3 regions of the Roseivivax sp. THAF30 genome follow, and region 2 is predicted to be linked to each of the others. Evidence: riboswitches for the same ligand, from Rfam matches in the RefSeq annotation. Region 2 holds a riboswitch; each other region holds the start of a gene.
What was found. Region 2 has a riboswitch for cobalamin ahead of FIU91_RS06880 (hypothetical protein). Riboswitches for the same ligand answer to the same signal wherever they lie in the genome.
Positions count from the first base shown of each region.

Region 1: it holds a riboswitch for cobalamin, as region 2 does, so the genes downstream of both, FIU91_RS08385 (DUF1636 domain-containing protein) here and FIU91_RS06880 (hypothetical protein) in region 2, are expected to answer to the same signal.
Region 3: it holds a riboswitch for cobalamin, as region 2 does, so the genes downstream of both, bluB (5,6-dimethylbenzimidazole synthase) here and FIU91_RS06880 (hypothetical protein) in region 2, are expected to answer to the same signal.

Region 1 covers NZ_CP045389.1:1,726,849-1,734,388, forward strand. Annotated here, with positions in the region: gene cobN (cobaltochelatase subunit CobN) at 1-2,372, opposite strand, end outside; gene cobW (cobalamin biosynthesis protein CobW) at 2,378-3,430, opposite strand; gene FIU91_RS08385 (DUF1636 domain-containing protein) at 3,432-3,764, opposite strand; cobalamin riboswitch at 3,897-4,111, opposite strand; gene cobO (cob(I)yrinic acid a,c-diamide adenosyltransferase) at 4,200-4,808, shown strand; gene FIU91_RS08395 (cobyric acid synthase) at 5,127-6,572, shown strand; gene cobD (threonine-phosphate decarboxylase CobD) at 6,569-7,531, opposite strand.
Region 2 covers NZ_CP045389.1:1,412,326-1,419,865, reverse strand. Annotated here, with positions in the region: gene FIU91_RS06895 (iron ABC transporter permease) at 1-687, opposite strand, end outside; gene FIU91_RS06890 (ABC transporter substrate-binding protein) at 740-1,678, opposite strand; gene FIU91_RS06885 (ABC transporter ATP-binding protein) at 1,684-2,481, opposite strand; gene FIU91_RS06880 (hypothetical protein) at 2,478-2,780, opposite strand; cobalamin riboswitch at 2,903-3,115, opposite strand; gene FIU91_RS06875 (ATP-binding cassette domain-containing protein) at 3,212-3,985, opposite strand; gene FIU91_RS06870 (ABC transporter permease) at 4,047-5,111, opposite strand; gene FIU91_RS06865 (substrate-binding domain-containing protein) at 5,265-6,281, opposite strand; gene FIU91_RS06860 (ROK family transcriptional regulator) at 6,422-7,540, shown strand, end outside.
Region 3 covers NZ_CP045389.1:3,515,442-3,522,981, forward strand. Annotated here, with positions in the region: gene FIU91_RS17005 (2-oxoglutarate dehydrogenase E1 component) at 1-536, shown strand, start outside; gene odhB (2-oxoglutarate dehydrogenase complex dihydrolipoyllysine-residue succinyltransferase) at 542-2,131, shown strand; gene FIU91_RS17015 (hypothetical protein) at 2,227-2,781, shown strand; gene FIU91_RS17020 (MAPEG family protein) at 2,778-3,176, shown strand; gene lpdA (dihydrolipoyl dehydrogenase) at 3,211-4,599, shown strand; cobalamin riboswitch at 4,654-4,830, shown strand; gene bluB (5,6-dimethylbenzimidazole synthase) at 4,879-5,559, shown strand; gene FIU91_RS17035 (lysozyme inhibitor LprI family protein) at 5,556-6,173, opposite strand; gene FIU91_RS17040 (pyridoxamine 5'-phosphate oxidase family protein) at 6,251-6,853, opposite strand; gene FIU91_RS17045 (1-acyl-sn-glycerol-3-phosphate acyltransferase) at 6,840-7,540, opposite strand, start outside.

The DNA.
Region 1 (7,540 bases), 310 kb from region 2:
GCCATGCCGAATTCCTCACCGGCGGTCCGCATCGTCGCGGAGCCCCAAAGGTCGACAACGAGGCTGCGCGGCCAGTCGCCCTCGTCCTGCAGGTGCCGGCGTACGAATTCGGCCGCGAGCTTCTGCCCCTGCGCGTAAGCCGCACGGCTCGGCACCGCGCGCGGGTCGGTCGTGTAGAGGTTGCGCCCGGTGGGCAGGACATCCTGCCGCCCGCGCCAGGGCGAGCCCGAGGGGCCCGGCGCGATCCGCTTGCCGTCCAGTGCGTCGATGAGGGCCTGCCGCTCGGCAGAGGCGGCGGCACCCATCTCGGGCGGTGCGGCGGGATCCGCGCGGCCCCAGACATGCAGCCCGTCGCCGTAGCGGCTTTCCTTCACATCGCAGACGAAACGGTCGATCCGGGTGATCGCCTCGGCCTCGCACATCGCCCCGTCGATCCCGAGATCTTCCTCCACGCCCTCGGCGCGCGCCTCCATGCGGATATCGTCCATCAATCGGTCGCGGCGGCGCGGGTCGAGCCCGTCGGCATTCGAGAATTCGTCCAGCAGCGCCTCGAGGCGCAGGAGCCGGTCGGGTGTGCGGCTTTCCGCAAGCGGCGGCGGCACATGGCCGAGGGTCACCGCCCCGATACGCCGTTTCGCCTGCGCGGCCTCGCCCGGATCGTTGACGATGAAGGGGTAGATCACCGGCATCGCGCCGGTCAGCGCCTCGGGCCAGCAGGTCTCGGACAGGGCGACGGCCTTGCCCGGCAGCCATTCGAGCGTGCCATGCGCGCCGATATGCACGATCGCGTCGGCCTGATCGGCGAGCCAGAGGTAGAACGCCACGTAGGCGTGACGCGGCACCCGCGCGAGGTCGTGGTATTCATCGCCCCGCAGCTCAGGCGTGCCACGTTCGGGCTGAAGCGCGACAAGCGCGTTGCCCCGCCGGAGTGCCGCAAAGTGGAAGACGCCCTCCGGCGCATCGCTCTCGGGTCGTCCCCAAGCCGCTTGCAGATCGTCGCGCAGGGATTCCGGCAGGCGGGAGAGTGCCTCGCGATAGGCTGAGACGGGCCAGTCGATCGTCTCGTGCCCAAGCGCCGCAGCCAGGTTGCCGCCCCCTGTCGCGTAACCGGCCTCTGCCAGGTCGCCGAGCACCGCCTCGGCCGAGGCCAGCGCGTCAAGACCCACCGCATGGGCCAAGTTCCAGTCCCGCCCCGGATAGGTCGACAGGACGAGCGCCACGCGGCGATCGGCTGGCGGCGTCGCGGACAGCCGATACCAGGCCGCCACGCGCGCGCAGACCGCATCGACACGTCCGTCATGCGCCTGGTGGCGCAGCCGCGTGAATTGCAGATCCGGGTCGCGCGGCTCGGGCTCCTTGAACGAGACAACGCCGCCGAACAGCCGGCCATCCACCTCCGGCAGAACGACATGCATCGCCAGATCGGCCGGCGAAAGACCGCGCTCGGCTTCTTCCCAGGCTGCGCGGTCCGAGGTGGCGAGCGCGACCTGGAAGACCGGAACACCGGCCGCATCGAGCGGAGAGGCCCCGCCATCGCCCTTGCCCGAAAAGGCCGTCGCGTTGACGATGGCGGCAGGCGCAAGATGTCTCACTTGCCGTGCCATCCATTCTGCCGCGCCGGGCGCCTTCAGCGATGGCGCGAAAAGCCCCATGACGCGGAAGCCGCGCGCGCGCAGCCCGGCGAACATTGCCTCGATCGGTGCCAGATCGGCGGAGACCAGGAAGGACCGGTAGAAGACCACCAGCGCGAGCGGTGCATCCGGGGCGCTTGCCGCTTCCGGCCAAGGGGCGAGAACCGGGCAGGCGACGCCGTCTTCGGGAGTCCATCCGCCGACGCTCGGCAAGGCCTTCGACCCCTTTACCGGCCCCGCATAAAGGCCCGCTGCAAGTGCGAGTTGTTGCAAGGCCGCCTGCGCCGCGACCGCCCCGCCGGTATCGCAGAAATGCGACAGCCGTCGCAGCGTGGAGACCGGTATGGTCGAGACCGCGTCGAGCCGCGCATCGGGCCGCCCGTCCGCGGGCAGAACCGCGAGCGCGATGCCTTTCTCGCGCGCCAGCGCCTCGATCTGTTGCAAACCGTATGGCCAGTAGGATTGCCCGCCGATGAGACGGATCAGGATGCCTTTCGCGCCCTCCAGCGTCTGTTCGATATAGGTATCGACCGAGAGCGGATGCCGGAGTGCCGCGATATTGGCCAGGCGCAGAGACGGAATCCGTCCCTCGCGTCCGCCGCCCCGCTGCCATCCCGCCGCGAAGGCCCCGAGATCCGAATCCGAGAAGGACAGCACCACCAGATCGGCCGGGCTTTGGGCCAGGTCCGTCGGCGTGTCGGTCTCTTCGAGCCCGTGGCTTTCGCGGAAGACGACATGCATGGCGCTTACGCGGTCTCCTCGGCGGCGGTCAGCACGCGGGTGATGGCGGCGGCGTCGATATCGTCATGCTCTGCGATGACCACGAGCCGTCCCGCGCGCGCCTCGTCCGGGCCCCAGGGCCGGTCGAACTGGTGGCGCACGCGCGCGCCCACGGCCTGCACGAGAAGCCGCATCGGCTTGCCGGCGACGCTGGCATAGCCCTTCACGCGCAGGATGTTCTGTTCGCGGGCGAGCCGCTCGATCCGCGCGGCAAGATCGGCGGGCGAGGCAAGCTCGGGGATGTCGATGACGACGCTCTCGAAATCCTCGTGATCGTGCTCGGGCACCCCGTCGTGATGCGACGGGCGGGCGTCGATATCGTCTTCCGCGGCGGCGCCGATCCCGAGGATGATGCGCGGATCGACGTGGCCTTCAGCGACCTCGACCACCGGCAGCGGGCGCGGCGCTTCGGCGGCGATCACCGCGCGAGCCTTCTCGACGCCATCCTTGCCGGCAAGGTCCGGCTTGGTCAGCAGCACGATATCGGCGCAGGAGATCTGGTCCTCGAAGACTTCCGAGAGCGGCGTTTCGTGGTCGATGCTCTCATCGGCACGGCGCTGCGCGTCCACGGCCTCGACATCCGGCGCAAAGCGGCCCGCCGCGACCGCCTCGGCATCGGCGAGCGCGACAACGCCGTCCACGGTGATCTTGGACCGGATATCGGGCCAGTCGAAGGCCTTCAGAAGCGGCTTCGGCAAGGCCAGGCCGGAGGTCTCGATCAGGATATGCTCGGGCCGCGGGTCGAGCGCCAGAAGCGCCTCGATGGTCGGGATGAAATCATCCGCCACGGTACAGCAGATGCAGCCGTTCGCCAGCTCGACCACGTTCTCGGCGGGGCAATCGGGAATGGCGCAGCCCTTCAGGATCTCGCCGTCGACGCCCACATCGCCGAACTCGTTGACCACGACCGCGAGGCGCTTGCCGCCGGGGTTCTTCATCAGCTCGGAGATCAGCGTCGTCTTGCCCGATCCCAGGAAGCCGGTGACGATGGTGACGGGAAGTTTCTCGAGATCGGCCATGTCAGTCCTCCATCGGTGGCACGCGGGCCACGCAGTTCTTTTTGAAATGATCGGGCCGTTCCCGCCAGGGAATAAGCCCGTCTTGCGTCGCGTGATACTTCGCGGCGCCCTCGCGCAGAAGGTCCGGATGCGACGCTTCGTGCAGATTTCCGTAAATGTAGGTCCAGCGCCCGCGCCCGCGCAGGGCAACAGTGCAGCCGCCATCGCAGTTCTGCAGGCAGTCTACCGCGCGAAGCGTGACGCCGTCAGGCATCGTTCCGTCAAGCGCGGCGAAAAGCGCGGCGCCGGGACGTGTGCCGTCCTCGGCGACGTCGAGCCCGCGGCGGCAGGTCATGCAGACGAGAAGCTCGGCTGGTTGGGGAGAGGCGGGGTCGGACAAGCGGGTCCCTCGGGGTCGGAGGACGAGGGCAGGGGTGGCAGGGGCGTCGGTATCGCGCCCGAAGCCACCGGAACACCCCGTCCGGTTGCGTGGTCTCTCGCCCAAGGCAGGTCTCCCGGCTGCCGGATCCGAGGCCTTGCCTCGCGGGCGCCCTGCCTTCCCGGTCCCTGAGGGCCAGTGGCGTTCGGGCGACCTCTCCGGGTCACGGTCGCGGGGGCGGCTGCGGCATGACCCCTCGGGGCGCCCGCATTCCCTTTTCACCTCGGGGTCGACCCCAAGGCACCTTGTGCGCCCATCCTTGTTGCGCTGCACGCCCGGCCTGTCAAGCGATGCGATTGACTGCACGAGGGCAGGGTGCCAGTCATGCGCCATTCGCGACAGGAGCCGGACATGGACGAGATCACTGCCCGCCACAATGAGAAGATGAAGCGGATCAAGGCCGCCCGCGACGAGATGATGAAGACCAAGACCGAGCAGAAGGGTCTGGTCATCGTCCATACCGGCAAAGGCAAGGGCAAAAGCTCCTCCGCCTTCGGCATGATCATGCGCTGTATCGCCCACGGTATGCCGAGTGCCGTCGTGCAGTTCATCAAGGGCAATTGGGAAACCGGGGAGCGCACCTTCCTGCGTGAGCGCTTCTCCGAGGAATGCCGCTTTTTCGTTTCGGGCGAAGGCTTCACATGGGAGACGCAGGATCGCGAGCGTGACGTCGCCGCCGCCCAGCATGGCTGGCGTATCGCGAAAGAGCAGATCCTCGATCCCGAAATCGAGTTCGTGCTTCTCGACGAGATCAACATCGCGCTGCGCTACGATTACCTCGATATCGACGAGGTGGTGGATTTCCTGCTGACCGAAAAGCCCCACATGACGCATGTCTGCCTCACCGGGCGTAACGCCAAGCCCGAACTCATCGAGGCGGCGGACCTCGTGACAGAATTCGAGCTTCTGAAACATCCCTTCCGCGAAGGCGTGAAAGCGCAGAAAGGCGTCGAGTTTTGAGTGTGCCCGCGCCTCCGTCCGCTCGAAGCGCTGAGGAGGATCGCGCCGGGGGGCCAGCCCCCCGGACCCCCCGCGGTATTTTTACCAACCCAAAGACACGAAGCCTTAACGCTTATTCGGGCACTCTTCGCTGGCGGTACAGGGAGCGGTCCCGATGACCGCCCAAGCCAAAGACGCCGCGCTCTGTCCGTCTGACGTGGGGCCGGGCGCGGCGTTGCGGTCCGGTGCGCGGCGCTTCTGTTTTTGGGTTGGCCCAAATACCGACTTTGCACCCGTGGGGCCGGGCGCGCGCATGGGCATGAGCGCCTGGAGGCGCATATGAGCCGGGCGCTGATGATCCAGGGCACGGGCTCCAACGTGGGCAAATCGGTTCTTGTCGCCGGGCTTTGCCGCGCCGCGGTGAAACGCGGGCTGTCGGTTGCGCCGTTCAAGCCGCAGAACATGTCCAATAATGCCGCCGTGACCGCGGATGGCGGGGAAATCGGCCGCGCGCAGGCATTGCAGGCCCGAGCGGCGGGTCTTGCGCTCCATACCGATATGAACCCCGTGCTCCTGAAACCCGAATCCGAGACGGGCGCGCAAGTTGTCGTGCAGGGCCGCCGGATAGCGACGGTGAAGGCGCGCGATTACGCGCGGTTGAAAGCGGAGCTGATCTCCCCCGTGCGCGAAAGCTTCGATCGGCTGCGCGCCAGGCACGACCTCGTTCTCGTCGAAGGCGCGGGCAGTCCGGCGGAAGTGAACCTGCGCGCGAACGACATCGCCAATATGGGCTTTGCCGTCGCGGCGGACGTGCCCGTGATCCTGGCAGGCGATATCGACCGCGGCGGCGTGATCGCGCAGATCGTCGGCACGCAGGCCGTGCTGCCAGCCGAGGACGCGGCCCAGGTCGCAGGATTTCTCGTAAACAAGTTTCGCGGCGATCCGAGCCTCTTCGACGATGGCTACCGCCTGATCGAGCAACATACGGGCTGGCGCGGCTTTGGCGTTCTGCCATGGTTCGGGGAGGCCTGGCGGCTGCCGGCGGAGGATGCGCTCGATCTCAGGGGACAGGCCCGCGAGGGCACGCTGCACATCGTGTGCCTGCGGCTTGGCCGGATCGCGAATTTCGACGATCTCGATCCGCTCGCGCAGGAGCCGGGCGTGCGACTGACGATGCTCGGGCCCGGAGAGGCTCTGCCCGGTGATACGGACCTGGTGATCCTGCCGGGCAGCAAGTCGACGCGGGGCGATCTTGCCTATCTGCGCGAGCAGGGCTGGGATCTCGATCTCGTCGCGCATCTGCGGCGCGGCGGGCACGTCCTCGGCATCTGCGGCGGCTACCAGATGCTCGGAACGGTCATTCACGATCCCGATGGGCTGGAAGGTCCGCCGGGTCACGAGGCGGGGCTCGGGCTTCTCGATGTCGAGACGCGCATGTCTGCGGACAAGCGTCTGAGCGAGGTCGACGCGGTTCACGTCGCGACGGGCGTCGCGTTTCACGGCTACGAGATCCATATCGGCCAGACCGACGGGCCGGACCGGGCGCGGCCTTTCGCGCGTGTGGAGGCTGCGCCCGAAGGCGCGGTCAGTGCCGATGGCAGGATCGCGGGCAGCTACGTGCACGGCATGTTCTCGGACGATGCGTTCCGCGCGGCCTATCTGGCGGGCTTCGGCGTGGCGTCCGAGGCGGGCTATGATGCGCGAGTGGAGGACACGCTCGACGCGCTTGCGGCGCATCTCGAGGCGCATCTCGATCTCGACGCGCTCTTCGCGGCGGCGCGCTAACTCAGTGATGCCCTGAGCCGTTCCCACCCGGCGGCATCGCCCGGCAGGCCGAGACGCAGCCAGCGCGAGGAATAGGGGAAGATGCGGCTCCAGATCCGGTGAGAGGCAAGCCGCGCCTGCGCCCTCGTCGCATCGGGCGTTTCATACGTCCGAAAGAGCGTTGTGCCGCCTACGAGCGTCCAGCCGGCGGCAATCGCCAATTCATCGAGACGCGCGCTGTCGCCGGCGAGCCTTTTGCGTGTGCCCTGTTGCCAGTCGAGATCGCGCAGCGCGACGCGCCCGGCCGCGATTGCCGGCCCGCTCACAGCCCAGGGTCCGGCCAACTCGGCAAGATCTGCCCTGAGATGTGCGCCGGTCAGCGCGAAGCCGAGGCGCAATCCCGCAAGGCCATAGAACTTCCCGAAGGAGCGCAGCACAACGATACGGTCGGAGGTCGGACCGAGGCGCGGCGCGAGGCTTTGAGACGGGTCGGCATCGGCGAAGCTCTCATCGACGATCAGCAGGCCGACCTCTTCGGACAAGGCCTCCAGCCGGTCCGCGGAGATCCGCCGCCCGTCCGGGTTGTTGGGCGAGACCACGATCGCAAGGTCGGCGCCCTCGAGCTGCTCGGATGCCGAAACCTCGCTCACGGCCCATCCGCCCGCACGCAACGCGGCGGCGTGTTCATTATAGGTCGGTCCGAGGATTGCCGCGCGGCCGCGCGCCTTGAGATGCGGCACAAGCTGGATCGCGGCCTGTGCCCCCGCAAGCGGCAGGGGGCGGACGCGCGTGTCATAGGCGATCCGTGCCGCCGCTTCGAGATCGGCGAGTGCCTCCGCGCCGGGCAGGGTTGTCAGGCTCGCGGTCTCGAGCGCCGGCATCGGATAGGGCACCGGATTGATGCCCGTGGAAAGGTCGAGCCAGTCGCCTTTTCCCCAGCGCGCCCGCGCCCTGCCAAGATCTCCGCCGTGATCGCGCACCCTATCCCC
Region 2 (7,540 bases):
AGCTGTCTCGTCGCCCACCGTCATCGCGTTGAGCGCGCCCGCGCGTGAGAGAAGCCAGCCGCCGGATGCCACAAGGATCACCAGAGGATAGATCAGTTGGTCCCATCGCGCGAGGCCAAGCCCTCCGAGCATCCAGAAGACCACCGTATGCGAGGCGCGCGGATCACCGAGGAAGATCAGAAGGTTCGCCGCGGCCATCACGATGAAGGACACCGCGACACCGGCCAGCACCAGCCGGTCAGCACTCGTCGCATCGGCAATCCGGGAGACGCCAAGGACGAGTCCCGTCGCCATGAGGGCACCGAAAAACGCAAAGAGCGGCACGGTCAGAAGACCTAGGAACAAGCCTGTGTGCAAAAGCGCGAGGATCGCGCCGAAGGCACCGCCTGACGAGATCCCCAGAAGATGCGGATCGGCGAGCGGGTTGCGGGTCACCGCTTGCAAGCTCGCCCCCACAAGGCCGAGCCCGGCCCCGACCATCATCGCCAGAAGCGCGCGCGGAAAGCGGATGTCCCAGACGATGGCTTCGCGCCCTTGCGACCAGGTCGCCTCGATCATGCCTGGCATGAGCTTGTTGAGAAGGACACCCCAGACCGTTCCCGCGGATACAGAAACGGCGCCCACGGAAACGGCCATCGACAATGAGGCCAAGAGGACCGCGATCCCACCAGCCGCGAGGACCGGCAGCGCCTTGAGGGTCCGTCGTTTCGGGACCGGTGTCGTGCTCTCGACCGTCACCTCACTCGCCCCTGAACGCCTCTGCGAGCGTTTTGACCGCCTTGATGTTGCGCGGTCCCGGCGTTGCTTCAACGTATTCGAGCGTCACGAAGCGATCAGCCTTCACCGCGTCGAGATCCGCGAAGGCCGGGTTCGAGCGCATGAATTCTCGTTTCTGCTCCGCTGTGACCTCGCCGTAATTGACGATCACGATTACTTCGGGGTTGCGCTCAACAACTTCTTCCCAGGTCACAGTGGCCCAGCTCTTTTCGAAATCGTCCATGATATTGCGGCCGCCTGCCGCTTCGATGAGCGCGGTCGGCATCCCGTAGCGGCCCGCGGTAAAGGGTGTGTCCTCGCCGCTGTCGTAGACGAAGACGCGCGGCGGCTCCCCCTCCCCAAGCCCTTCGCTGAACTGGGCCAGTTCCGCCCGATACCCTTCGACCAGCTCCGTCGCCCGCTCTTCGACCTGGAAGATCCGACCGAGGTTCACGAGGTCATCATACATGTCCTCGATGCTCGCCTTTTCCGTCTTCATGATATGCGCGCAGGATTCGGATAATTCGTAGACCTTGATCCCGAAAGGCTCGAGCGTGTCGGGCGTCACTTCGCCGCCGACCTTCATGCCGTAATTCCAACCCGCGAAAAAGAAATCCGCGTCGGCGCCAACCAGCACCTCTTTGGAGGGGTATTTCGCGGAGAGTTCCGGCAGTTCCTCGACGCCCGCGCGCATGTCCTCGTCGAGCGTCTTCCAGCCGGAAATGCCGGTATAGCCGACCATGCGATCAGCCAGACCGAGCACGAGCATCATTTCGGTCAGGTTCACGTCGTTCGCGACCGCCCGCTGAGGCGGCGCGTCGAAGGTGACCGTGCGGTCGCAACTTTTCACGGTGGTTTCAGCACTCGCCATGCCAGCGCCGAGCATCAGGGCGCCGGCCCCGAAAGTGAGGGACTTTATCATATCGGTCATTCTTCTTGCAGGTGAAAGGTGAGGTGGTCCGTTGCGCTCAGGCTCAAATGATCGCGGCGCGCGTCGACGTCGAATGCGCGAGAGACAGATGCTTCGCAGAGCACTGTGTGGGGCGGGCCGAACCCGAGGGTGCGGCCCGATTTGAGGAGCAGCACGTCATCGCAGACGCCCGCGGCCATGTTGAGATCGTGCAGCGACGTGACGATGGTGAGCGGCAGGTCGCGGATCAGCCGAAGCACTTCGAGCTGGTGGCGGATATCGAGATGATTCGTCGGCTCGTCGAGGATCAGAAGGCCCGGCTCCTGTGCCAGCGCGCGAGCCACCATGACCCGCTGACGCTCTCCGCCCGACAAGGTGCCGAGATGACGGTCGGCAAACCCGCGCAGCGCGAGGCGGTCGAGCGCGCCCTCGACGATCTCTGCATCGCGCGCACCGCCAAAACCGCCGAAGCCGGAGCGGTGCGGCGTGCGTCCCAGAGCCACGATTTCGCGCACCGTGAGCGCGAAGTCCGTCGGCTGTTCCTGAAGCACTGCCGCGACCTTCCGCGCCACGTTCCGCGCGGACATGCGCCAGATGTCCTCGCCATCGAGCCAGACATGTCCGCTCGTCGGTCGATAATAGCGATAGAGCAGGCGCAGGAGCGTCGTTTTACCGGCGCCGTTCGGGCCGACGATGCCCAGGACGCGCCCCGGCTTCAGCGCCAAGGTCGTCTCCATCAGGATCGGACTCGTGCCTTTCTTCAGCGTCCAGGACACGCCTTCGAGTTCGAGGCCCGCGGCCGCTTGAGCAGTCAAGGCGTCACCCGTCGGGCACGCGCTCCGCCGCGCCGCGTCGCCTGCGGCAGCCGCAATGTCAGCGGTGCCGGTGACGCGGCCACAGCGCGCGAGACGAGATCGCAAAACACTGCAAGCGCAGGCGAATATCCGGCCGCCGGCAGGGACAGCACCAACGCCCGCTCGGCCTCTTGTGCGAAGCTGCGCTCGCCCGGCAAGGCGCCCAGCCATTGCAGGAAACCGAGATGTCCCATCTCGTCCGCTCGGTCAGGCGGCATGGGTCCTATGTCGAGTTGTGAAATCGTGTATTCGAGAAACATCGCGCCCTCCGCGCAAAGCGGCAGGGCAATCGGGATACCGGCGATGTAATCGTCCCTGTCAGGTCCATCTCTGGCACTCCGTCCCGAGACGCCCCGCCCGGGTTGAAGGTGGCTGCGAAACGCTGATGCGCTCCGGAGATGGCAGGTCTCCTGACTCGCGGGTCATTGCTTGTTCGAACCTTCCCGGGCCCGTGGTGGCCCAGTGGCGACATCGAACGCGCTCTCCGCTCACAGTTGCGGGGGCAGTCACGGATTTGGCGAGTGGTGCCGCACCGTGTTCCCTTTCTCATCCCTTGGCCCGAAGGCCATCGAGAACCATCGACGGCCACGTGCTCACACTCCCTCGTTCGGGTCAAGACGCGGCGGGATCACCCGGGACCAAGCGCAGCCTCAAGTCAAGGAAGCGGTCGGCTCTGCGCCCTGCCCGGCTGTCAGGCCGCCACGCCCTCCGGCACCTTCGCGCCGGTCATGTAGGCCACAGCGTCGGACATCGAATGTTCCTTGGGATCGATCACGCAGAGCCGCTTGCCAAGACGATGGACGTGAATCCGGTCCGCCAGTTCGAAGACATGCGGCATGTTGTGCGAGATCAGGATGATCGGAATGCCCCGGCTTCGCACGTCGAGGATCAGCTCGAGCACCTTGCGGCTTTCCTTCACGCCAAGCGCCGCGGTGGGCTCGTCGAGGATGATGACCTTCGAGCCGAAGGCGGCGGCGCGGGCCACGGCCACGCCCTGCCGCTGACCGCCGGACAGCGTCTCGACCGCCTGGTTGATGTTCTGGATCGTCATCAGGCCAAGATCGTTCAGCTTCTCGCGGGCGATCTGCTCCATCTTCGGCTTGTCGAGCTGGCGCAGCCATTTGCCGCGAAAGCCGGGCCTGCGGATCTCCCGGCCCATGAACATGTTGTCCGCGATCGACAGCGCAGGCGACATGGCAAGGGTCTGGTAGACGGTTTCGATCCCGTGCGCGCGCGCTTCGATGGGCGAATGGAAGAGCACCTTCTTGCCATCGAGCCAGATCTCGCCGGAATCGGGCACCACGGCACCCGAGACGGCCTTCACCAGAGTCGACTTTCCGGCCCCGTTGTCGCCGATCACCGCAAGGATTTCGCCAGGGTAAAGGTCGAAGTCGCAATGATCGATGGCAACGACCTTGCCGAAGCGCTTCACGAGGTTGCGTGCCTTGAGCATGGGTTCGGTCATGTCGTCACCTTTCGGGCCGAGGGCAGCATTGATGCGTGCAAGAGCGTGGTTGGGCGCTTGCTCATGTCGTCACCTTCCGGATCCACTGGTCGACAGCGACCGCGCCGATGATGAGTGCCCCGATGAGAAGGTAAGTCCATTGCGCGTTGGCTCCGGCCATCCGCAGGCCAAGCTCGAAGACGCCCACGATCAGCGCGCCGAAGAAGGCCCCGTAGATCGAGCCGCGCCCGCCAAAGAGCGATATCCCCCCGATCACCACCGCGGTGATGGATTGGATGTTGCCGATCGTGCCCGTCGATGCCGAGGGCGAGACCGAGCCGAAACGGCCGATCATCACCCAGCCCGCGATCCCGCAGATGAACCCCGCGAGCATATAGACGCTCATCAAGGTCTTGTGCCGGTCGACGCCCGCGAGCGAGGCCGCGTCGGGATCGTCGCCGACCGCGTAGACGTGGCGGCCCCATGCTGTCGAGCGCAGACAATAGGCCAGGATCACAACGAGAAGGATCATCGTAACAACGCCGAGCGTGAACCGCGCTCCGCCCCACTCGATTGTCGTGCCCATGAGCTGCAGGATCGGAGCCTCTTCGCGCAAATCCTGGCTCCGGATCGTCTCGTTCTGCGAATACAGATAGTTCGCCGCCAGCACGATCTGCCACATGCCGAGCGTGACGATGAACGGCGGCAGCTTCACGCGGCTGACGAGCCAGCCCGAGATCGCGCCGATGCCCGTGCCGATGGCAAGCCCGAGCGCGATGGAGATCGCGGGCGGTATCCCGTATCGGAACGTGAACTGGCCCATGATGACCGAGCTCAGGACCGCTATCGCGCCGACCGAGAGATCGATGCCCGCGGTCAGGATGATCAGCGATTGCGCCGCGGCCAGAACACCGACGATCTGCACCTGCTGCAGGATCAGCGTCAGGGTGCTCGGCGAAAAGAACCGCTCACCGAGGACGAGGCCGAAAATCACGATTGCGGTGACGAGCACGATCAGCGGGACAAGCGCCGGCGTGACATGCAGCGCGTGCTGGATCTTGCCGACAACGCCCTTGCCGTCGTCGTCGAACTTGGCGACGTCCTGCGAGGCGTCCTTCAGCGAGCTTTCATATTCCGATCCGGCCATGTGCTCTTCCTCCCTCGGAGGGCGCATCGGGCAGGATACGCCGTTGCGTGTGCGGGGGCCCGGGCGACACGCGCCCCCGTCATGGTCTCATACCTCATGTCGGCATGGGGTAGGCCGGGGCCCGGACGCATCCGGGCCACCGGCGATAGCTGGTCAGCCCCAGCAGAGCTCCAGGCCTTCCTCGACCGAGATCGAATCGACACCCTCGACCGGCTCCGAGGCGACGAGCGCGACGCCCGTGTCGTAGAAGTCCTTGCCTTCGGTGTTCTCGGGCAGCGTGCCCTCTTCGGCATATTGCGCGATGGCCTCGATACCGAGGGACGCCATCTGCAGCGGGTATTGCTGCGAGGTGGCCGCGATAACGCCATCGGCGACGTTCTGCACGCCGGGACAGCCGCCATCGACGGAGAGGATCATCACGTCATTCTCGCGGCCCACGGCGGAAAGTGCCTCATAGGCACCGGCTGCGGCCGGCTCGTTGATCGTGTAGACGACGTTGATCTCGGGATCGATCGCCAGGCAGTTCTCCATGGCGGTACGGCCGCCCTCTTCGTTGCCGGCGGTGACTTCGTTGCAGATGATCCGCTCGTCTTCCTCGTCGCCCCACATGTTCTCGTCCATCGTGTCGATGCCGAAGCCCGACAGGAAGCCCTGGTCCCGCAGCACGCCGACGGAGGGCTGGCTGATGGCGAGGTCGAGCATGGCGATCTTGGCATCCGCCGCGGCATCATCGAGCGAGGCCGCAGCATACTGGCCAATCAGCTCACCGGCGAGGAAGTTGTCCGTCGCGAAGGTGGCGTCAGCCGCATCGGCGGGCTCAAGCGGCGTGTCGAGCGCGATGACCAAGAGGCCCGCATCCCGCGCTTGCTGCACCGGGTCGACGATCGCGGCGGTGTCGGAGGCGGTGATCAGGATACCGCTCGCGCCGTTGGCGATGCAGGTCTCGATCGCCGCGACCTGGCTTTCATGGTCGCCGTCGATCTGACCGGCATAGGAGTTCAGCTCGATGCCGAGCTCCTCGGCCTTCGCCTCCGCGCCTTCGCGCATCTTGACGAAGAACGGATTGGTCTCGGTCTTGGTGATGAGGCAGGCGGATACATCCTCCTGCGCGAAGGATGCGCCTGTGGACGCGATCAGGGCCAGAGCCGACCCGGTCAGTAGCTTCTTCATGATGTCCTCCCGTGGGGCGACCTCCCTGCCGCCCTTTCACACCTCATGGATAGGTCGATTCCCGCGCGCCGGTCAATAAATAAATCCACTTGATTTATTAAGTCGCATTCGCGAGGGTCGGTCCTGAAAGGATCCGGCCGATGACAAAGGCGACTATTCGCGGGCTGAGCAGCGGTGCCAACCAGCAAGGCGTCCGCGACTATAACGAACGTCTCATCCTGACGACGATCCAGCGCGGCGGCGCCATGCCCGGCAGCTCGCTTGCCAAGGCGACCGGGCTGTCGCCCCAGACCATCTCCGTAATCCTGCGTTCGCTCGAGGCGGAGGGGCTGGTGGAGCGCGGCGATCCGCAGCGCGGCCATATCGGCAAGCCGCGCGTGCCCATGCGGCTGCGTCCTGACGGCGCCTATTCAGTCGGGCTGAAGCTCGGGCGGCGCAATTCGGATATGGTTCTCACCGATCTGTCCGGTCGGATCCTCGGGCACAGAAATACCCGCTACGCCTTTCCGCAACCGGGCCCGGTCCTCGACTTTCTGGAGCGCGGGCTGGAAGAGTTGCTGACACCGCTCGGGGCCGATGCCGCGCGGGTCGCGGGGATCGGCGTCGCGCGCCCCTTCGAGATGTGGAAATGGCCCGACGCCATCGGCGCACAGCCCGCCGAGCTCAATGCCTGGGCCGATCTTGACGTCGCGGAGGAGATCGGGCGCTTCTCGGATCTGCCCGTCATCATCGAGAACGACGCCACCGCCGCCTGCCGGGCCGAGCATATCTACGGGCGCGGCAAGGAATTCCGCGACTACGCCTATTTCTACATCGGCTCCTTCATCGGGGGCGGTATCGTGCTAAACCATACCGTTTTCGAGGGAGCCTCGGGCAATGCCGGCGCGCTCGGCAATCTGCCGGCGCAATCGCCGGCGGGCCAGCGCGGTCAGCTCCTCGATTTCGCATCACTCTATCTTCTGGAAGATGCTCTCGTCTCGAAGGGCGAGCCGCGCGATCTTCTCTGGCGCGATCCGCAGGACTGGACGGACTTCGAGACCGAACTTGGCGACTGGACACGCACTGCCGCGCATCACCTGGCGCGGGCAGCCCTGACCGTGACGGCCATCATCGATTTCGAGGCAGTGCTGATCGACGGGGCTTTCCCGGAGGCCGTCCGCGCTCGCCTGGTCGATGCGGTGCACTCCGAGATGCAGGCGCTCGACGCGCGCGGGCTCATCCCTCCCCGGATCGAGGCAGGGTCAATCGGTGCTCTTGCC
Region 3 (7,540 bases), 1.7 Mb from region 2:
GCAAGCCGCTGATCCTGATGACGCCGAAATCGCTTCTGCGCCACAAGCTCTGCGTCTCTGAAGCGGAGATGTTCGTGGAAGGCTCGTCCTTCCACCGCGTCCTCTGGGACGATGCGGAGAAGGGTCATTCCGAGACCGAGCTGAAGCCCGACGCCGAAATCAAGCGCGTCGTGCTGTGCTCCGGCAAGGTCTATTACGACCTCCTAGAAGAGCGCGACAATCGCGGGATCGACGACGTCTACCTGATGCGGATCGAGCAGTTCTACCCGTTCCCCGCCGTATCCGCGGTGAACGAGCTGCAGCGGTTCAAGCAGGCCGAGATCGTCTGGTGCCAGGAAGAGCCCAAGAACCAGGGCGCCTGGAGCTTCATCGAACCCAATCTGGAATGGGTGCTCGGCCGGATCGAGGCTGAGTACAAGCGCGCCCGGTATGTCGGCCGCGCGACCTCGGCCTCGCCCGCAACGGGTCTGGCCTCGACCCACAAGGCACAACAAGCGGCGCTCGTGGACGAAGCGTTGACGATTGAAGGAAAGTAAGTGACATGACCACCGAAGTGCGCGTTCCCACCCTGGGCGAATCCGTCTCCGAGGCGACCGTGGCAACCTGGTTCAAGAAACCGGGGGATAGCGTCGAGCAGGACGAAATGCTGTGCGAGCTGGAAACCGACAAGGTGACCGTCGAGGTGCCCTCGCCCGCCGCCGGAACCCTTGCCGATATCGTTGCGGGCGAAGGAGAGACGGTCGGCGTCGATGCGCTTCTGGCGAACATCTCCGAAGGCGCGTCTGGCGGCAAATCCGACGAGGGCTCGAAAGAGACCAAGGAGGCGCCGAAGGAAGAGGCGGCCGGGTCGGGCGGTGACCAGGGCGATACGACGGGCGAAACCGTCGATGTCATGGTTCCGACGCTCGGCGAGTCGGTCTCCGAAGCCACCGTCTCCACCTGGTTCAAGAAGGTCGGCGACAGTGTCGAGGCGGACGAGACGCTGTGCGAGCTGGAGACCGACAAGGTCTCCGTCGAGGTGCCCGCGCCGTCCGCAGGCACGCTCTCCGAGATCAAGGCCGAGGAAGGCTCCACCGTGGAAGCCGGCGGCCAGCTTGCCGTAATCGCGAAATCCGCCGCCGGTCAGTCCGGCAAGGCCAAGCCCGATGCGGGCGTGGAACACGGTGGCGACAGCCCCTCTGCCAAGGAAGGTGACAACCAATATTCGACACCTCCCGCCGGGCAAGGCCGCAAGGACGTGGAGGATGCGCCTTCGGCCAAGAAGGCGATGGCCGAGAAAGGCGTTAGCCGCGACCAGGTCACGGGCACCGGCCGCGACGGGCGTGCGATGAAGTCAGACGTGGACGCGGCACTCGCCGCCGCCAAATCCGCCCCCGCCGAGGGCAGCCAGCCCAAGCAGGCCCCGCGCGCCCCGGTCTCCGCCGAGGATGCCGAGCGCGAGGAGCGGGTGAAGATGACCCGCCTGCGCCAGACCATCGCCCGTCGCCTCAAGGACGCGCAGAACACCGCGGCCATGCTGACCACCTACAACGAGGTGGACATGACCGAGACGATGGCGCTCCGCTCCGAATACAAGGAGCTCTTCGAGAAGAAGCACGGCGTGCGCCTCGGCTTCATGTCCTTCTTCACCAAGGCCTGCTGCCATGCGCTTAAAGAGGTGCCCGAGGTCAATGCCGAGGTGGACGGCACCGACATCGTCTACAAGAACTTCGTGCATATGGGCATCGCGACGGGCACGCCGCAGGGTCTCGTCGTGCCGGTGATCCGCGATGCGGACGCCAAGTCCTTTGCCGAGATCGAGGCCGACATCGCGGACAAGGGCAAACGCGCCAGAGACGGCAAGCTCTCGATGGCCGAGATGCAGGGCGGCACGTTCACCATCTCGAACGGCGGCGTCTACGGCTCGCTCATGTCCTCGCCGATCCTGAACCCCCCGCAATCGGGCATCCTCGGCATGCACAAGATCCAGGAGCGGCCGATGGTCGTGAACGGCAAGATCGAAGCGCGCCCGATGATGTACCTCGCGCTCAGCTACGATCACCGCATCGTTGACGGCAAAGGCGCGGTGACCTTCCTCGTGCGGGTCAAGGAAGCCCTCGAGGATCCGCGCCGGATGCTGATGGATCTGTGAAGACGGTCTTCGGGGCGCAGTGCTTGCGGGCTGTTTACGGCATGCGAGACTGCGCCTCGGGCCCATCCTCGGCCCAAGCCATGCAAAGAGATCCCGTGCACCGTTTCGACACAGCCCTCCAAGCCCGCCGCGCCTTCGCCCCCGAAGGCTACGCGACGCTCGCCGATGTCGGCCTCGATCTGCCATTGGTCTCGCCCTATCAGCTCTCTTGCGGCAATCCCGATGGCCCGGTGCTGATCTCCTACAATCACATGGACGCGCCCACAGCACGGGCCAACCGGGAGCGGATCGCGCGGGACGGCTATCTGCCGGAAATGCTGTTCAACCGGGTGCTCGACCGGGCGCTGGCGCTGGCGGGGATGGCGCGTCGCGACATCTATCTGACCCACGCGTTCCATGCCCTGCCCGAAGCCCGCTCCGCCGCGATCCCGGCCCGCCTCGTTGAGGAAAGCTTCGACAGCATCACCCGGCACGAAATCGACGGGCGCCCCGTCATCGCGCTTGGTCGGGACGCGGCCCGATGCTGCGCGCGCTTCGGCGTGTCGCATCAGGCGCTGCCGCATCTCTCGGCGCGCGGCGAAAGCCTCGACACCAAGGCCCGCCGTCTGGCCGACGCGCTGCCCCAATCCGCAAAAAGGCATGCCGCATGACCCCAGAACTCACCATCCTCGCCCTTGCGGCGCTTCTGCAATGCGTTCAGTTCGTGCTGTTCGCGATCCCTGCGAACCTCGAACTGGGCCCCGGCTACACGATGTCCGCCCGCGACCGCGAGCCCTCGCGCGAGCTCTCGACCGGGACCGCCCGGCTCCAGCGGGCGCTCGGAAATCATTTCGAGGGGCTCATCCTCTTCACCATCGCGGTCGTCGTCGTCACCTATGCCGACAAGGGCGATGTCTTCACCGCGGCCTTCGCCGTGATCTACCTGCTGGCGCGCATCCTCTACGTGCCGGCCTATTACTTCGGTTGGCGTCCGGGCCGCTCCCTCATATGGGCGGCGGGCTGGCTCGCCACGGTTCTCATGCTGATTTACGCGCTGATCTCCTGATCGGCGCTCCGACAGAAAAGAAAGGACAAGGGAAATGGCTTCCTACGATGTCATCGTGATCGGCTCCGGCCCCGGCGGCTACGTGGCCGCGATCCGCGCCTCGCAGCTCGGTCTCAAGACGGCCTGCGTCGAAGGGCGCGAGACGCTGGGCGGCACCTGCCTCAACGTGGGCTGCATCCCCTCCAAGGCGCTCCTGCACGCCACGCACCAGCTGCACGAGGCCGAGCACAACTTCGCCAAGATGGGCCTCAAGGGCAAATCCCCCTCGGTCGACTGGGACCAGATGCAGACCTACAAGGGCGAGACGATCGAGACCAACACCAAGGGCATCGAGTTCCTGTTCAAGAAGAACAAGATCGACTGGCTCAAGGGCTGGGGCTCTATCCCCGAGAAGGGCAAGGTCAAGGTCGGCGACGAGGTGCACGAGGCGAAGAATATCATCATCGCCACCGGCTCGGACGTCGCCACGCTGAAGGGTGTCGAGATCGACGAGAAGATCGTCGTCTCGTCTACCGGCGCATTGTCGCTGCCGAAGATTCCCAAGAAGATGGTGGTGATCGGCGCGGGCGTGATCGGTCTCGAGATGGGCTCGGTTTATGCGCGCCTCGGCACCGAGGTTACGGTGGTCGAATATCTCGACAAGATCACCCCGACGATGGACGGCGAGGTTTCCAAGAACTTCCAGAAGATCCTGCAGAAACAGGGGCTGACCTTCGTGCTGGGTGCGGCCGTCTCGGGCGTCGAGACGATGAAGACCAAGGCGAAGGTCTCCTACACGCTCAAGAAGGACGACAGCGAAGAGGTGCTGGACGCCGATGTCGTTCTCGTCTCCACGGGCCGCAAGCCGGTGACCGAGGGTCTCGGCCTAAAGGAACTCGGGGTCGAGATCACCGAGCGCGGATTCGTGAAGACCGACGGGCATTGGAAGACCAACGTCGACGGCATTTACGCAATCGGCGATGCGACCGAAGGCCCAATGCTCGCTCACAAGGCCGAGGATGAGGGCATGGCCGCCGCCGAGGCGATTGCCGGCAAGGCGGGCCACGTGAACTACGACGTGATCCCGAGCGTCATCTATACCCATCCAGAGGTCGCCGCTGTCGGCAAGACCGAAGAAGAGCTGAAGGATGCGGGGCACTCCTACAAGGTTGGCAAGTTTTCCTTCATGGGTAACGGCCGGGCGAAGGCCAATTTCGCCGCGGACGGCTTCGTGAAGATCCTCGCCGACAAGGACACCGACCGCATCCTTGGGGCACATATCATCGGCCCGATGGCGGGCGATCTCATCCACGAGATCTGCGTAGCGATGGAGTTTGGAGCGGCGGCGGAGGATTTGGCCCTGACCTGCCACGCCCACCCGACCTATTCCGAAGCGGTGCGCGAGGCTGCCCTGGCCTGCGGAGACGGCCCGATCCACATGTGATCGGCTCGTCAGCCCGGAACCGAAGCCCGCCCTTGCCGACAGGGGCGGGCTTTGTCACATCTGGCTTGTGCAGGTGCCCCGCATGGGGAGAATCGGGAAGCCGGGGCAGCTCCGGCGCGGGCCCGCCGCTGTGACGGGGACGGGACGGCAATGCCACTGGAGCGATCCGGGAAGGCGCCGCGACCCGGACGATCCGAAGCCAGAAGACCGGCCTGCACAAAACCCGCGCCCCGCGTAAGGACGGCGAGGCGGCGCAGCGTTTTGCAAGGGAGGCCAGCCGTGCCGCCATCGTCCACTTGCGCGCCGAAGCCAGCGCGCGTTTTCACCGACACCGAGCGTCAGGCTCTCCACGATGTCATCGCCCACCGGCGTGATGTCCGGAACGAATTCCTGCCGGACCCGATCGAGCCGTCCCTCCTGCGCCGCATCCTCGAGGCGGCGCATCGCGCCCCGTCGGTCGGACTGTCGCAGCCGTGGAATTTCATTCTCGTTCGCGACCCCGCGCGCAAGGTCGACGTCAAAGCGATCTTCGACCGCGCCAACGACGCAGCTTGCGCGATGTTTCCCGAGGCGCGGCAATCGGACTATGCGCGGCTCAAGCTCGAAGGAATTGAAAAAGCGCCGCTGAATATCGTCGTCACCTGCGACCGGCGCCGCGGAGGTCAGGTCGTGCTGGGCAAGACCCAGAACCCCGAGATGGATCTCTATTCGACCGTCTGCGCGGTGCAGAACCTCTGGCTTGCCGCCCGGGCAGAAGGTGTCGGCATGGGCTGGGTCAGTATCTACGACAAGGCAGAGCTCTCGGCCCTGTTCGCCCTGCCCGAGAATGTGGAGATCGTCGCCTATCTGTGTCTCGGCCACGTGTCGGACATGTTCGACGGGCCAGAACTTGAAGCGCGAGGATGGGCACGGGCCGAAAGCCTCGACGCCGCGATCATGGAGGAGTGCTGGCAGGGTTAGCGGCGCGCGGCTACCGTGCAAGTGTATTCGGTCCCGTCGGGGTCGGGCTCGCGATATGTGGCCTCGTCGCCCTTGATCCAGATGAACCGCCCGAAAGAGCCGTCATATCGCGCGCCGGAGGCGGTGCGGCTGAGCGTTCCGGCGTCGATCGTGTCGCGGCGCTCGAACCTCACGCTCGGAAGTTCGGTGTCGAAGAACAGCGTCACGACCTCGTTCGCAGGAGTGCCGCCACAGGTCCAGAACACGGTCTCCGCTGGTTCCTCGAGTCGCCAGGTCGCGACCAGTTCGCCCTCACGGCGCAGATACGCATCGCTGACGCAGGCGCGCAGGTCTTCGGCTTTCCAGCAGTCGTCACGACCCGAAATCCAGCCGCGCTGCGTTGCCCGCAGCTCCGCCTCCGCATACGCCGCTCCGGCATCGAGGCCCTGCACGACAGAAAGAGCCGCGCCGAAACGATCCGCGAGCCTGCGGTCGAGCCGCGCAAGATCGGCATCCGAGCAGATGAGTGTTTCCGCCTCGCTCCCCGCGTTGGCACACTCGAAGGACGGACCGTCCTGTGCCAGCGCAGGCGCGGAAATCCCGAGGATTGCGATGAGGGAATGAACGAGTCGCATGGCGGACCTCCTTTTGACCGATAACGGGATGATACCGCCCGGACAGGTCGTCACTAATCATCATTCGAGGCGGCGCATCACCACATACGATCCTTGGCGCGCTCGGCGTAGCCCGCATCATAGTCCGGTCCGCCATGCGATCCGGCCGAGCCTTCCTCGATAAGCTGGCCAGTCGTGGGCACGCCCTCCGCATCGTCGCGGTCCCAGAGCCCCGAGCGCATGATGGCTTTCGCACATTGCGCGTAAAGCTCCATGACCTCGATGACGATGACGCTTTTCGGGTAACGGCCGCGCTGCTCGAACCGGGCGCACGCATCGGTGTCGTCGGTCACGAACGCCGTGCCGTTGACGCGCACGACGCTCTTGTGACCGGGAATCATGAACATCAGCGCGACGCGCGGATCGCGCACGATATTCCGCAAGGAATCGAGGCGATTGTTGCCCTGCCAATCGGGCATCAGGATCGTGCGCTCATCCGCCACCATCACGACGGGGCCATCGTCACCGCGTGGGCTGCCGTCAACGCCCTCCGGACCGACCGTCGACAGGATGCAGAAGCGCGACGCCTCGATCCATTCGCGATGTCTCGGACCGATCCGGGTGGCGACCTTCGTCAGCGATGCGGGCACCGGTGCGTCGTAGAGCGCGTCAAGCGCCGCCTCGCTTTCAAATTTTTGCATGAAACCCGGCCTCTTCGAGAAGTGTGTCCGATGCCGCCTCGACCTCGGTTTCGAGGCGCTTGAGAAAGCCCTCCCGGCTGGTGCCTGCCGGGATGCGCGGCAGAAACTCGACGACGGCCTTGCCGGGTCTGCGGTAGATACCCTTGCGCTGCCAGGTCACGCCGGCATTCGTCGCGACCGGCACGCAATCTTGCCCGAGCTGGTCGAAAAGGACCGAGGTGCCGATCTTGTACGGCGCTTTCACACCCGGCGCGACCCGCGTGCCCTGCGAATAGATGATGAGCTGCCCTGGCTCCGCGCGCCCTTTGTCGACGTCCGAGACCATTTGCTTGATCGCTTGGCCCCGCTTGCCGCGATTGACCGGCACACAACCGATCCGCAAGGCGTATTGCCCGATGATCGGCGCGAACATCAATTCGCGCTTCATGATGAACTTGCCGGCGGGCACGGCGTAGAAAATCAGGATGATGTCGAGAAAGGATTGGTGCTTCGCCGCGATCAGCACTTCATCTTGCGGAACATCTCCGCGGATGTCGTAGGTGATCCCGATCATCCAGCGCGCGGTCCAGAGCGTGAAGCGGCACCATGTCTTGCAAGCTGCCCGCGCCCCTCGCGGCGAGAAGATCGCCCAGGGAAAGAAGACGATCCCGAGGACCAGCATCGCGACGTAGATCGTCACGATATGGA